Regions from separate parts of the Deinococcus metallilatus genome, predicted to be linked through region 2. Evidence: riboswitches for the same ligand, from Rfam matches in the RefSeq annotation. Region 2 holds a riboswitch; the other holds the start of a gene.

The links. A riboswitch is a leader RNA that binds a small molecule or an ion and turns the genes downstream of it on or off. The one in region 2 is predicted to bind cyclic di-GMP.
Region 1: it holds a riboswitch for cyclic di-GMP, as region 2 does, so the genes downstream of both, E5F05_RS13760 (hypothetical protein) here and E5F05_RS03190 (hypothetical protein) in region 2, are expected to answer to the same signal.

What each region holds. Positions count from the first base shown of each region.
Region 1 covers NZ_CP038512.1:1,603,241-1,610,796, reverse strand. The annotation lists gene E5F05_RS13775 (Cof-type HAD-IIB family hydrolase) at 1-291, opposite strand, end outside; gene E5F05_RS13770 (2-phosphosulfolactate phosphatase) at 312-1,064, opposite strand; gene E5F05_RS13765 (hypothetical protein) at 1,074-1,664, opposite strand; gene E5F05_RS13760 (hypothetical protein) at 1,726-2,220, opposite strand; cyclic di-GMP riboswitch class II at 2,297-2,381, opposite strand; gene E5F05_RS13755 (PhzF family phenazine biosynthesis isomerase) at 2,441-3,328, opposite strand; gene E5F05_RS21465 (hypothetical protein) at 3,405-3,617, opposite strand; gene asnS (asparagine--tRNA ligase) at 3,828-5,174, opposite strand; gene tpiA (triose-phosphate isomerase) at 5,318-6,058, opposite strand; gene E5F05_RS13735 (phosphoglycerate kinase) at 6,128-7,297, opposite strand; gene gap (type I glyceraldehyde-3-phosphate dehydrogenase) at 7,383-7,556, opposite strand, start outside.
Region 2 covers NZ_CP038510.1:710,285-717,840, forward strand. The annotation lists gene E5F05_RS03180 (DUF11 domain-containing protein) at 1-1,422, opposite strand, end outside; gene E5F05_RS03185 (DUF11 domain-containing protein) at 1,558-3,552, opposite strand; gene E5F05_RS03190 (hypothetical protein) at 3,577-4,083, opposite strand; cyclic di-GMP riboswitch class II at 4,270-4,353, opposite strand; gene E5F05_RS03195 (SDR family NAD(P)-dependent oxidoreductase) at 4,800-5,627, opposite strand; gene E5F05_RS03200 (flavin-containing monooxygenase) at 5,630-7,129, opposite strand; gene E5F05_RS03205 (alpha/beta fold hydrolase) at 7,126-7,556, opposite strand, start outside.

The DNA.
Region 1 (7,556 bases), on a different contig from region 2:
GTGGGCGCGGGTCAGCAGCAGCGCCAGGCCCGCCTGCGGCAGCGGTTCGGACAGGCTCGCGCCGCTGCCCACGTTCACCACCGACGCGCCGTTCTGAAAGACGTGCCAGCCGTCCGGGTCCAGCCGCCGCGCGTAGGCCAGCGCGTTCCCGAAGGCGGGCCGCCCGCTGCACAGCGCGATCCGCACGCCGCGCGCCCGCGCGTCCGCCAGCGCCGCCCACACGTCCTCCCGCACCACGTTCCCGGTACCGACCAGCGTTCCGTCCACATCCACACACATCAGGCCGAGCATCCGGGCAGTGTACGCCGCGCTCAGTCCGCCGCGTTCACGAACACCCCCCCCTGCAACACCGGCACGCCGCCACTCACGTTCAGCTCCGCCGCCAGCGTCACGTCCTCCGCGAAGCCCCGGTCCACCAGTTCGGCCCCCGAGGCGCAGGTTCTCAGCATCTCCGGCAACCGCTCCCACAGCGCCAGGAAGGCGGTCCGCGCGCCCTGGGCCTCCGGGGAAGGGGAGAGGCCCGCTGAGCGGCACAGCGCGTCCACCACGGCCCCCGCCCCCAGAGCGTCCTCCAGCGCGGGCCGCAACGACCCGTCCGGCCAGCGTTCCCCCGCCGGAACCACCAGCACCCGCCGGAAGCGTCCGCGCAAAAAGGCGCCCACCGCCCCCGCATTTCGCAGGCACGCCGCGAACACCGCCGCCCCGCTGCCTTCCTGTGCCCACGCGCAGAGCGTGGCCCCGTTGGGCGAGGGCAGCACCAGCCGCGTCCCCGGGGGCAGTTTCAGCAGCGAGGCGGGCGAGAGCGAAGGTCCACCCGCCGCCCGCTCTCCCGCCAGCAGCGCCCCGTGTTCAGCGGCAAACGTCGCCGCCCGCCTCTCCCGCCAGCGGTAGGGCAACACCGCTGCCCCGCGCGACACCCCCACGTCCACGCAGGTCGAAAAGGACAGCACGTCCACGATCACCACCGCTTCGGCCTGCGGGGCGAGGTGCCGCACGCCCGCCTCGCCCCACTCCAGCCGAACATCGAACCCGTGTTGTTCCCAGAACGCCGCCTCACGAGCCATGGGGCCACGCTACCAGCTCACGTTGAGGCCCACGCTCCCGCCCACCCGGCCCTCCCTGGGATTCACGTTCACACCGACACTCATGCTCCAGCGCGGGTCGAGCGGCGACTGCGGATTGCCCGACACGGCGTAGCTGAGGGACCCCTGATTGCTTCCCGGCGTGTAATAGAAGGACACGCTCTGGTTGAGGGCTTTGGCGGGGGCGACGATATACGGCACCGTCACCAGCACCTGCCCCGCGCGGTTGCTGACGGTGAGGGTGCCGTTGTGTGCCCCCAGCGCCACGCCGCTGACACTCTGGAGCGAGTAGGCGTTCAGGCGCACCACGCCATTCTCGCTGCCCAGCAAGACCAGACGCGGGTCGCTCGTTTTCAGCACGACTTCGGTGTTTACTTCACTGAACAGCGTGAAGTTCAGGTTGCCGGTCGTGTAACCCGTTTGCAGCCGCGTTTCCAGCCTCTCGGGTTGTACCAGAACGTGCCGGGCGACTTCCAGCGGCGCCGCCTGGGTGCTGCTCGGCGTGAGGGTGATGCCGGGGGCCGCGAACTGCGCGCCCGCCTGACCCGCGAGCGCCAGAAGAAGGCAAACCGTCCGTCTCATCAAGGCTCCTGCAAAACAGGACGAGCCGGAGCGCCCGTCCTGCCTCAAGGGAAAGGAAAAGTCAGTTGCCGCCGGTGCCGAAGGTCAGGTCACCTGGTGCGGCGTCGTCCGCCGTCGCGGTGATGGTGAACGTCACGGAGACGTTGCCGGTGTAGACCGGGTCGCCCGCCTGGGCCGCGGCGAAGGTGAAGGTATAGCTCAGCGTCCCGCTGCTGCCGCCCGCGATGGCCACGTTGCTGGCATTCACCGGCGCGATGGTCAGCTTGCTGGAAAACGCCCCGCCGCTGGGGGTGCCCGCCGCGCCGCTGACCTTGATGTTCCGGCTGGTGGGATTGCTGACGGGCACGCTGACCGTAAAGCTGGCCCCCGGCCGCACCTGGGCCGCCGGAATGGTCAGGGTCGTCTGGGCGATGGTGAACTTGACCGCGTCGCTGGCTGTTCCGCTGGCCGTCAGGGTCATCGTCGCGTTGTTGTGGTCGGTGGACGTGCTGTCTGCGGCGAGCGCGCCGCCCGTCAACAGCGCCGCAACCAGAGCCAAAGCCTTGAAGTGATGCATCAGAATCTCCTCCCCGGAAAGGATTCTTCCGGTGAATCAAAGCTTTCCGCGCATTCAGTTGAATGGGTCGGGAAGCTGAACGAAAAGCCGGTCGCACCACTGGCTCCTCCTGTCCGAGGTGCCCGCATTACAGGACAGGATTCAGCGCCTCTCTTCGTCAGAGAGGATTCTCTTAACGAAGCACGCCCAAGATAATGCAAACTTCCTACAGAAGTCTTACTTACGTTTCCGCCGTCCAGTACCCTTCGCGGTTCAGCGCGGCGCGGCCCCCCACGCGCACCTCCTGCACCGTCTGCCCCGCGAGCGTCACCTCGACCTCCACCTCGCCAGGGGTGCCCAGCGCGTGGCCCTGGTACACCACGCCCCAGGCCCGCCCGCCCCGCACCGGCAGGCGGCCTTCACGCGCCAGCAGCGCGAGGAGCGCACCCGCCGCGCTGCCCGTGACCGGGTCCTCCGGAATCCCGACCGCGGGCGCGAAGTCCCGCGCGGCAAAGCGGCTCACGCCCATTGGGGCGTAGGTGTACACGCTGGTCACCTCCAGCGCGTCGGAGAGCGCGTGAATCCGCCGCAGGTCCGGTTCCAGCCCGTCGAGAATCACGCCGTCGAGCAGCGGCACAAAGACGCTCCAGAGGCCCGTGCTGGCCGATGCCAGCGGCAGCCCCCGGTGAATCATGCGCTCGTCGAGGCCCAGCGCCTCCGCGAGTTCGGCCCGCAGGGCGCGCGGCACCGGGCGCGACTCCAGGCGCCGCTGCGCCATCCACACCCGCGTGGGCACGCCCGCTTCCGCCTCCAGCATCAGGGGAATGCGCCCCACCAGCGTTTCCAGCACCAGCGGGCCGCCTCCCCAGTGCCCACTCTGGGCCAGCCTCAGCCCGAGGGCGACCGTGGCGTGCCCGCAGAACTCGATCTCCTGCGTGGGCGTGAAGTACCGCACCCGCACCGCCTCCCTGCCCATCCGCGTGACGAAGACTGTCTCCGGCACGTCCAGAAACGCCGCGAGGGCCTGCATCTCCGCCTCGGACAGTTCCCCGGCCTCCAGCACCACGCCCGCCCGGTTGCCCTGTCCCGGCGTATCGGTGAACGCGCTCACCTCGCAATACGCGATCATGGCGGCACTGTAGCGCACTCCTCAGAGCGCGAGAAACAAAAATTTCACGAATCGGATCTATCGTGAAAACATTCACTTAATTATTCCCCTGGGGAAGGGGAGGGCCGGGCGGAACACCCGGGGGGAAGGCCGCCTGTTCCGCCTTTTCCCCGAGCTGTTTCCAGGAGATCAGGGCCCCAGCCAGCCCACCGTGCGGCTTCAGCGCGTAGCCGGGGAGCATTCCGGCAAGGTTGAACTCCAGCCGCTCGTACAGCGCCGAGGCTCCACCATCGGCCGCGGTGGCAAGCACCAGGAGGGTGCGCCCCCGCTGCGCGGCCAGAGCCTCGGCCGCGGTGGCTGGGGCAGGTCATCATCTTGGCGATAAGGCGACGGCCGCGCCCGGATCGAGCGGATGCATGAAGCTGACCGAGCCCGCGTTCGCGACCGTCTCGATCAGCAGTTCGCTCAGCCGCTCAGGGCTCTGATTTCGATGCTGGCGTCGCCTTTACCTCTGGTGTGCTCAGGGCACCATGCGGGTCAGCATGCGCGGGAAGGGGATGGCCTCGCGGATGTGGTCGATCCCGGTGATCCACGCCACCGCCCGCTCCAGCCCCATGCCGAAGCCCGCGTGCGGCACGCTCCCGAACCGCCGCAGGTCGAGGTACCACTCGAAGGCCTCCCTGGGCAGCCCCTCGCGCTCGATCCGCGCCCTGAGCAGCTCGTAGTCGTGGATACGCTCCGAACCGCCGATGATCTCACCGTAGCCTTCCGGGGCGATCATGTCGTCGCAGAGGGCCAGCCGGGGGTCTGCGGGGTCGGGCTGCATGTAGAACGCCTTGATCGCCGCCGGGTACTTCTCGACGATCACCGGGCGGTCGAAGTGGTAGCCCAGGATCGTCTCGTGCGGCGCGCCCAGGTCGTCCCCCCACTCGACCGGCTGCACGTCCGCCTGCACGTTCGGCGGCAGGTCGCCTTCCTCGATGTGCTTCCGGATGATCTCCAGCGCCTCGGTGTAGGTGATGCGCGGATAGTTTCCCTCGGCGGCTGGCCGCAGCTTCGCCAGGTCGCGGCCCAGCACCTCCAGCTCGGTCCCGCATTCCTCCAGCGCCCGGCGGACCAGGAAGCTCACGAACCGTTCCTGCAAAGCCATGTTCTCGGCGTGGGTGCTCGGCGCGACCTCCGGCTCGACCATCCAGAACTCCAGCAGGTGCCGCCGCGTCTTGCTCTTCTCGGCGCGGAAGGTCGGCCCGAAGGTGTACACCTTGCCGAAGGCCAGCGCCCCCGCCTCGGCGTGAAGCTGCCCGGTCTGCGAGAGGTACGCCTTGTCCTCTCCGAAGAGGTCGATCTCGAACAGCTCGGTCGTCCCCTCGGCGGCGTTCGGCGTGAAGAAGGGCGCGTCGAAGCGGATAAAGCCCTCCTGATAAAAGAAGTCCACAATGGCGCGCTCCACGCAGTCACGCACGCGCAGGATCGCCCAGGGCCGCCGGTGCCGCAGCCACACGTGGCGGTGATCCAGCAGGAACTCAATCCCGTGTTCCTTCGGCGTGATGGGATACTCGTCCTGGTTCTCCGCGAACGGCACCAGCTCGCGCACCGCGAGTTCCACCCCGCCCGGCGCGCGCTCGTCCGAGCGGACCTCGCCCGTGACCCGGACCGCCTGCTCCTGCGAGAGCCGCCGCGCCGCCTCGAAGGCCGCCTCTGGCACGTCGCCCTTGAAGACCGTCGCCTGCACGTAGCCGCTGCCGTCACGCAGTTTCAGAAACTGGATTTTGCCCTTGCCGCTCTTGTCGGTCAGCCAGGCGTTCACGCTGACCGTCTCGCCCACATGGGCTTTCAAATCACGAATGGAAGTGCTGGTTGCCGTCACGTGCGGAATTATAGGCGGACCGGAGAAGCCTTCAGCCCGCCTGATGAGAGAACCAAAATTTCACATACAGATTTATCGTGAAACTATTCACTTTCAAGTCAAATACCCCCACTCCGTCCGGGTGGGGGAGAACGGATCAGCCCTCACTTCAGGGCATCATTCATGGCCACCACATCGGCCACCTTCAGGCTCGCGCCGCCGACGAGGGCACCATTCACGTTCGGCTGGGCACAGATCGAGGCGATGTTGTCCGGCTTCACGCTGCCGCCGTACAGGATGCGGAAACTCTGGGCGCCTGCGGTGTACAGCCCGGCCAGCGCCCCGCGAATCGCGGCGGCCATCTCCTCGGCGTCCTTGGCGGTGGCGGTTCTGCCGGTGCCGATGGCCCAGACGGGTTCGTAGGCGACGATCAGGTTCTCACCCACACCTTCGGTGCTGCCGCGCAGTTGGTCGAGCGTGAAATTGACCTGCTCCCCGCGCTCGCGCACGTCCAGGCTCTCGCCCACACACACGATGGGAACGAGGCCGAAAGCCTGCGCCTGCCGCGCCTTGGCCGCCACCACCGCGTCGGTTTCAGCGTGGTACTCGCGGCGCTCGCTGTGGCCCACGATGACACAGGTCGCGCCCACGTCCCGCAGCATCTCGGCGCTGATCTCGCCGGTATACGCCCCCGCCTCATGGCGCGAAACATCCTGCCCGCCCAGCGCCACGCCTGCGGGCAGCTCCCCCGCCAGCACCGGCAGGTCAATCGCCGGGGCCAGCACCGCGAGTTCGGCGCCCCCCGGCGTCAGGGCCGCAGCGAGGTCGGCAGCCCAGGCACGGGCTTCTGAGGGCGTTTTGTTCATTTTCCAGTTGAGGGCGAGCAGGGGTCTGGGTCTGGTCATGGTTCTCCTTGGAGGCGTTAGGGATGAGGGGTTAGGAATAAACCCTAAAACCTCATCCCTAACGCCTTATCACTTCATCGCTTCCACGCCCGGGAGCTGCTGGCCTTCCAGCAGTTCCAGGCTGGCGCCGCCGCCGGTGCTGATATGGCTCACCCTGCCCGCCTGGCCGCTCTTGTTGATCGCGCTGACGGAATCGCCGCCGCCGACAACGGTGTAGGCCTGGTCACCCAGATCCGCGACCGCCTGCGCCACGGCGTTCGTCCCCGCCGCGAAGGCCGGGAACTCGAACACGCCCATCGGGCCGTTCCAGAACACGGTGCGCGCCCCCTTGAGCGCGTCCGCGTAGGCTTTGCGCGTCTCGGGACCGATATCCAGGCCCATCCAGCCGTCGGGAATCTGGTCGGCGGGGACGACCTGCGTCTGGGCGTCGGGGGCGAACCTGTCCGCCGCGACCGCATCGGTCGGCAGCATCAGCTTGTCGCCGTACTGCTCAAGGAGCTGCCGGGCATAGGGCACCTGATCCTCTTCGACCAGGCTGTTGCCGATCTGCCCACCGCGCGCCTTGATAAAGGTAAACATCATCCCGCCGCCGATCAGCATCCGGTCCACCTTGGGGAGCAGGTTCTCGATCACCTTGATCTTGTCGCTGACCTTCGCCCCGCCGATGATGACGATGTAGGGCCGCGCCGGGTTTTCGAGCAGCTTCGAGAGCGCGTCCACTTCGGTCTGAAGCAGCGTCCCCGCCGCGTGCGGCAGCAGCTCAGCCACGCCGCTCACCGACGAGTGCGCCCGGTGCGCGCTCCCGAAGGCGTCCAGCACGAAGGCGTCCCCCAGCCGCGCCAGCTTGCGGCTCAGTTCCGGGTCATTCTTCTCCTCGCCCGGCTCGAAGCGCACGTTCTCCAGCAGCGCGACCTTGCCGGGTTGGAGCGCCTCCACCGCGCGCAGCGTCTCCTCACTGGAAGGCAGCGAGCCGATGAACTTCACCGGACGCCCCAACGCCTTTTCCAGCACCGCCGCCACCGGCTTCAGGCTGTACTTCTCCTCCGGCCCGTTTTTCGGGCGGCCCAGGTGGCTCATCAGCACCAGCGCGGCGCCGCTGTCCAGCAGCTTTTGCAGCGTCGGCAGGCTGGCCGTCACCCGCGTCTCGTCCTGCACCACGCCGTCTTTGAGCGGCACGTTGTAGTCCACGCGCACCAGCACGCGCTTGCCGTTCACGTCCAGTTGGTCGAGGGTTTGCATGGTTTCTCCTTTGAGCCTTCAGCCATCAGCCGTCAGCGGTCAGCAACAGAAGCTGAGAGCTGACGGCTGACCGCTGAAAGCTTCCTTAGGCGCCCTTTTGCTGCACCAGCTCCACCAGATCGGCAATCCGGTTGCTGTAGCCCCACTCGTTGTCGTACCAACTGAAGAACTTCACCAGGTTGCCCATCGCCATCGTGAGGCCGCCGTCGATGATGGCGGAGTGCGGGTCGCCCACGATGTCCGCCAGCACGATGGGGTC
Region 2 (7,556 bases):
GGGGTCCACGGTCTTGTTCAGTTCCGGCAACCGCGACTCCACGCGGGTGATCAGGTCAGTGGTGCTGTTGCTGGTGCCGCGCCCGCCACTGGCCTTCAGCACCAGCTTGACGGGGTCGCTGCCGGTCAGCTTCAGGCAGACCTGAAAGTTCAGGCTCTGGCCGGGGGCGAGCCGGACCGGCTGACTGAGCGGCTGGCCGTCCACCCCCAGCAGGCTCAGGTCGGCCGCCCCGCTCTGGAGGGCGGGCGTCACCGTGAAGTCGTCGGTCACGTCGCCGGTGTTCTGGAGGGTCTGGGTAAAGCACAGCGTCTGGCCCACCACCGCGAAGTTCCCGGTCTGGCTGTCCTGGGCGCTGCCCTCGGGGGCGGCCGGGTTGCCGACCGGGCCAAGCGCCACGGCGGGGGTGTAACGCACGTCCAGGGCCGCCCCCGCCTGCTGGCCGGACACGCCGCCAGAGGTCACGTTCGCCAGGTTACGCAGGGTCCTGTTCTCGGCGGCGGCCGAGGTGAGCAGCTTGAAGGTCAGGGTGGCGCGTGCGCCGGGGGCCAGGCTGGGCAGGCGCAGCCGGATGGCCGCCACCGGGCTGGTCTGGCTGGCCGTGAAGGTGCTGCCGTCGGCGCTGTACTCGACCGTGCCCGCACTCGCCACCGCGCTGCCCGCCACGAAGCTGCTGCCCGCCAGGTCGAGGGTGTTCAGGGGATCGGTGACGATCACCTCACGCGAGGCACCCTGGCCGCTGTTGACTACCGTGAGGGTCACGCTGCTGGCGTCGCCGGGCTTCACGTGTGCCGGGCTGAAGCTCTTGCTGAAGCCCAGCACGGGCGGCTGGTCCACCACCACCGCCGCATAGTTGTTGGTGTCGCTGGCCCCGCCCAGGTCCTGCCCGCACGAGGCGTTCAGGCTGACCGAGGCGCCGCCCCGGTCGCTGCCAGCGGTCTGCACCGTCATCAGCAGCCGGGCGGACTTGTCGGCGTCCAGCGTCACGCTGTTCACGCTCTGGGCACCGGGGGCGATCTGCCCGCTGCCGTCGTCCAGATAGATGTTCACGCTCCCCGGCGCGAAGGCCGAGGAGGCGTCGAGCAAGCTGGACAGCGCGAAGGTGTTGGTCTGGTTGCCCACGTTCAGCACGCTGTAGGAAAAGAGGGCCTGTTCGCCGGGCAGGACGTGCCGGGTCTGGCCGGGAGCGCCGGGGGTGCCGTCGGGCGTGATACTGACGGCGCAGACCGGGCTGACCACGGTGGTGACCCGGTCCGACACCGCGCTGATGCTCTCGCCGTTCGGACCCAGGGCTTCGGCGCTCGCCTGGTTGGTGATGACCGTGCCCGCTGGGGTGCCCCCGGCCAGCGCCGTCCCGTGAAGGGTGAGGCCGAGCAGCGCCAGGCAGGGTGCCACAGCGGTGATGAGGGTGGACAGTTTACGCACGGAACCTCCGAACATCCATCTGGTAAGGCGCGACCCGGAGGGGGAACGCGGGCGGAATTTGTGGGTTCTGCTGTTGGGGTGATGCCAAAAGGTGAGGCGGGCGCGCGCCGCACAAAGGACGCGCGCCCGAAAAGATCAGTTGACCGTGACCTTGAAGGTTTCGCTGATGCCCTGGCCGGGCTTCAGGATGTCGTTGGTGTCGATGGTGTTGTCGTTGTTGACGTCGATGGCGACCTCCACCTTCTGTCCCGCCGTAGGGACGGTGGTCGGGGTGGCCGAGGGCTGCCAGGTGCCGCCGTTGAAGCGGTACATCAGCTTGGCGCCTGCGGGAAAGCCGTAGTTGTTGGCATCGAGCATCGACGCCGTGACGCTCACGAAGCTGGTGTTTGTGGGCACCGTGTCCGAGAGGATGTATTTGGTGATGTTCGAGTTGTTGGTGTTGCTGCCCGTGATGGTGTAGGTCAGGGTGGCGCCGGGGGCAGCCGTGTTCTTGTCCACCGTCTTGGTCGGCGTGTAGAGGTTCTGGGTGGTGGCCACCGTGAACTTGTCGTCCGCGTCGGTCGAGGTCGTCCCGGTGGTGGGCGAGGTCGCCGTCTGGGTCACGGTGTAGGGGCCGGGGAGCGTGTTCTGCGGCACCGCCACGCTGGCCACGAAGCAGCTCTTGGCCCCCGCCGCCAGCGAACCGGTGGACGTGAGAGCCGTCGTGTTGTCCGCGACGCCGTCGCAGTTGGCGTCGGCGTAGTAGGTCACCGCCGGGTTCGCGTTACCCGTCGGGATGCTGACCGCCACTGTACCGGTCAGGTTGAAGGTGTCCGGGGTCGAGCCGTTGTTCACGACGACCATCGGGAAGGTCACCGGGGTGGTGCCGGTCGTGGCACCCGTGGTCGTGACGGTCTTGCTGACGGCACTGGGCGTCGGTGTGCCGTTCACGCTGTCGGTAAAGAGCACGCCCGGCAGGTTCACGATGTCAGTGGTGGTGTCGGTCTGGGCACCCGCGCCGCCGTTGGCGGGCAGGCTGTTCTGGCTGGTGCTGGTGACGGTGACCGTGGGGGCCACGCCCGAGGAGGCGGGGGCCGAGTTGGCGGGGAAGGTCACCTTGACGCGGAAGGTGTACTCGGCCCCCGCCGCGAGGCTGCCCGTGTTGGCGATGGTGGTGCCGCTGGTATCGGTGATGGTGACGGTCGTACCGGTCGGGAACCCGGCAGTCGCCGTGCTCAGATTGAAGATGTCGGCGCGGTTGCCGTTGTTCTTGACCGTGTTCAGGAAGGTGACGCTGGTGGTGGTGCTGATCGCCTGGGCGTTCTGGCTGTCGCCGCTGTAGTTGATGGTGACCGGGGTGCCGTCCGGGCTCTGATAGGAGGTGACGGCCACGGCGTTGCCCGGGTCCACTTTGCCGTCGGCGTCGGCGTCCAGGTTGGGGCCGACCTGCCCAGTGTCGGTACGGGTGATCTGCGCCTGGTTCCAGTTGTCGGTGTCGTTGGCGGGGGCCGTCTCGGTGACCGCAGCGCCGGGAACCACCGTGCCGTCTGGCGCGGTGTAGGACTGCGACGTGATGGTGTGGGGGGTCAGCGCCACGATGGCGTTGGTCCCCAACTTGTCGCCGGTCTTGGCGCTGGTCGGGACGGTGTACACCACGCAGAAGGTGGCGCTCTGGCCAGGGTCCAGGGGACCGGACGTCGTGGCCGCAGTGGCGGTGCAGTTGCCGCTGCTGTCGGTGGTGTAGTAGACGGGCGTGGTGGGGGCTGCGCCGCTGGTGGCACTGTAGGTGGTCTGAGTCACAAAGGAATAGGTGTCCTGCGTGACGTTGCCGGTGTTGGTGATGGTGTACTTGAAGCTGGCCTGCTGTCCGGGAACCAGGCTCGCGGTGCCCGCCGGGGTCAGACCCGCGCCGTTGGTGCCGGGCGTGCCGCTGCTGTTCTGGTTGTTCAGCAGCACGGTGAAGCTGGGCACGGCGCTCACGGTGGTCACCACCGCGTTGGAATACACGGTGGTGGGGTTGGTACCGCTCGCGTCCGAGAATGAGGCGGTGGCCTGGTTCCCGATGGCGGCCCCAGCGGTGGTGCCTGCCGCGTAGGCCGAGGCCAGCGAGAGGGCAGCGAGCAGGGCAATGGTTTTACGGACTGTCTTCATGAAACCTCCGGAGGTGGGCAAAGATCAACGGACCTTGAAGCGGGCAGTGAGCGTCACAGAGTCAGAGGGGTTCAGGGTGGGCACCACCCAGCGGACATTGGTGTACTCGCTGGGCTGCACCACGACCTCTTTGGTGACGGTCTTGCCGTTCTCGGTGACCGTGATCTTTCTGGTGATGGGCGCGGCCGCGTAGGTCTTGCCGCCGTCAATGCTGTACTGCGCCCTGTACACGCTCTCGTCGGCCTTCATGAAGACCTCGTTGGCGGGGACCGGCAGTTGCAGCGCGATGTTCTTGAGGGGCTGTCTTCCGGTGTTGCTGGCCTTCACGCTCTGCTGCAACACGTCGCCGGGGTGAACGGCGCTCACCGGCACGAATTCTTCCTGGGTCTTGCCGTTCTTGGTCACGGTCTGCACCAGCAACTGACTCAGCACCAGCTTCAGTGGGCTGGCGGCCTGCTGCGCGGCGGCGAATCCGGCCAGGGCGAAGGCGACGCAGACAAAACGGCGCGGGGGCAGGGTTAGAGATTTCATCACAGCTCCTTCGGATCAGCGGGACGGCAGAGAACCTGGAAGCGCTTCCTGACGCACCAGCGCAATTGGGCTTCACTTGAACGACTGGACAGCCCCAGAAGAGGGGACGAACAGTTGTAGCGAAACCCCTGGCAAGGCGTCTGTAAGAAAACGAAAAGGCGACCGACAAACGTGTCACCCAGGGGTTCACGGTTTCGTCGGTCGCACCACTGGCTCCACATGCGGCAGGTGCCCGGATATGCCGCACGCTTCATAGCTCCGGAACGGGCAGAGCCTAGGGCAGAAGCCATTACCAAACCCTTACAGTCTTCTCATGCCCTCAGACCAGAAACCGGAGCGCCGGGCCTCGTCAGATGCTCCAGCCCATCAATTCCCGTTTTGGTCCGGCGGAAGACCTCAGTCCTGGCCTGCCCTCCACGTCCTTCTCGGCCGCGCAGCGAGAAAGCGGACCACGGACTGCGTGTGCCGAAGCCCCGGGGCCAGACTGAGAACCTGTTGGAAAAGCGGGCTGGCTCTGCCGTTCCGACTCCCTATTCGCAGAAATCAATCCGTTCCAGGCAGGAACCGCCAGCTCTGCCGCTCTGCGCGCCTCCCTTTCCGAAAGTGCCCCTGCCAGGGGAGGGGGCTGGGGGAAACGCCTTCCGACGCCACCCCCAGCCCGCCTTTTCAACCCGCCCCGAGGCCACGTCCCGCGAGGCTCTCCATGAACTGCACGCTCAGCGAGCGCCCCGCAGCACCTCCAGCACACGCCCGTACGAACCGGGCAGCAGACGCGCGATCCAGTCGAGCAGTCTGGCGTCGTTGCCCACGAGCACGCGGGCCTGGCGGCGCCCGGTCCCATGCAGGATGATCTCGGCAGCTTGCGCCGGATCGAGGCGCAGCAGGCGCTCGAACTCGCGCTGGCCCGCCTGCGTTTCCACCTGGCTGACCCCCTGCCCCACCCGGGCATTCCGGGCGATGTTGGTCCGCACGCCGCCGGGAAACACCGTGGTCACGCCCACCCCCTGCGGCGTGAGTTCGTGGCGCAGCACCTCGCTGAAGCCGCGCACCGCGAACTTGCTCGACGAGTAGGCGCTCTGCCCGGCGGGGCCGATCAACCCGAACAGGCTGGAGACGTTCACCAGTTGCGCGTCCAGCGTGGACCGCAGGGCGGGCAGGAACGCTTTGGTCAGCGCGACGACCGCGCGGAAGTTGATGTCCATCACCCACTCGAACTCGTCCAGGGTGAGCTGCTCGAAGGTGCCGCCCAGCGCCACGCCCGCGTTGTTGATCAGGAGGGTGACCCGGGGATGCTCGCGCAGCACGGCGTCCGCGAGGGCGGGAATCTGCGCCGTGCGGCTGAGGTCGAAAGGATGAACGCCGATCTTCAGGGCGGGATACCGCTCCCGCAACTCCGCCGCGACCGCGTTCAGCCCCACCTCGTCGCGGTCGATCAGGGCGAGGTGGCTTCCACGTACGGCCAGCCCACGCGCCAGCGCACGGCCGATGCCGCTGGCCGCCCCGGTCAGCACCGCCGTGCCGTTCTGGAAGACGTAAGGCCGCAAGGTCAGGCGCTCCGGGGAGCGGCGCTGCGGGCGGGGAGGGGCCGGGGACTCAGGCGGAGGCGGTACTGCGCGGGGTCGAAGTGCTGCAAGGTGCGCCGGAAGCTCGCCGCCCGTTCGGGCCAGAGCGAGGTGTTGCGGCCGCCCGCGTCGATGTACCAGCTCGTGCAGCCGCCCTGCATCCAGACCGTGCCTTGCAGCTTCTCCTGCAACAGCCGGTTGTAGGCCTCCTGCGCCTCCGGGCGGGGTTCCAGCGCCAGCAGGTGTTCACGTTCCAGGTACGCCAGCGCCCGCAGGATGTAGCCGATCTGCGCCTCCATGATGTACACCATGCTGTTGTGCCCCAGGCCGGTGTTCGGCCCCACGATCAGGAACAGGTTCGGAAAGCCCGCGACCGTGGTGCCGTGCAGCGCCTCCATGTGGGGTTGCCACACGTCCGCCAGCGAGCGCCCGTCCCGCCCGTAGATCAGCCGGGCGATGGCGGGCTGCGTGGCGTTGAAGCCAGTGCCGCCGATCAGCACGTCGAACTCGCGCTCCTGGCCGTCCGCCGTCACGACGCGGGAACCGCGCACCCCGGTGATGGGTTCGGTCACCAGTTCGACGTTCGGCTGCTGGATGGCCGGGTAGTAGTCGTCCGAAACCAGGATACGCTTGCAGCCCAGGCGGTAGTCCGGCGTGAGCTTGGCGCGCAGGGCGGGGTCGGGAACCTGCGCCTCCAGGTGTTTGCGCCCCAGGTTCTCGGCCAACTGCCCGAAACGCGCGTTCGAGAAGGTCAGGAAGCGGGCCTCGGCGTTGCCGAAAATCCACTGCCGCGCGAGGCGTTGCAGGGCGGGGTAACGGCGGAACAGGGCGCGGCGGCGCTCGCTGGTTTCATGGTCCATCCGCGGCATGATCCAGGGGGCCGAACGCTGGAAGACGGTCAGGTGCGCGGCCTGCCGCTGCACCTCCGGCACGAACTGGATGGCCGAGGCGCCGGTGCCGATCACCGCCACGCGCTTGCCCCGCAGGTCCACGCCGTGGTCCCAGCGGGCGGAGTGGAAACGCGGCCCCGCGAAGGTGCCCAGCCCGGGGAGGTCCGGCCACTTCGGCTCGATCAGCGGGCCATGCCCCGAGATCAGGACGCGGGCCGTGTACGTTCCGCCGCTCGTCTGGATGCGCCAGAGGGCTTCCGCGTCGTCCCACTCGGCCCGCTCGACCTCGTGGTGAAACCGGATGTGGGGGCGCAGGCCGAAGGTGCCAGCAGTGCGGCGCAGGTAGTCGAGGATTTCCGGCTGGCGGGCGTAACGGTGGGCCCAGTCGGGGTTGGGGGCGAAGGAGAAGGAGTAGAGGTCGCTCTTGACGTCGCAGGCGCAGCCCGGGTAGGTGTTGTCCCGCCAGGTGCCGCCGACCTCCCCGGCCCGCTCGAACAGCACGAAATCGTGGATGCCGTGCCGCGCGAGCTGGGCGGCCATACCCAGCCCCGCGAAACCGGTGCCGATAATGGCGACCTGATGGTGGGGGATCATGCGGGAACCTCCTGAAGAAAGTCGAGGACGAGGCGGTTGAAGGCGCCGGGCCGTTCCAGTTGCGGCATGTGGCCGGTCCGGGGAAAGAGGTGGGTGCGCGCGTGGGGCTGCCGCTCACGGGCGGCGGCGAGGTGCGCGGCGGGCAGAATCCGGTCGCGGTCGCCCCAGACGATCAGCGTCGGCACCCGCCGCGCGGCGAGGGGACCGTGCAGGGCCGCGCGCCAGGGCGCCTTTGCCCCGCGCCAGTCGCCCAGGTCACGCAGGACGCGCAGGAAGGCGCGGGCCGCGCCGGGCTGGCGGGCCAGGTCCAGCGCCTGCGCCACGCGTTCCTCCGTGACCAGTGCCGGGGCGTGAAAGAGGGAGCGCACGGTCTGCCGGGCGTTCCAGCGGGTGGGCCGCAGCAGCAGTTCCCCCAGGTGCGGCACCG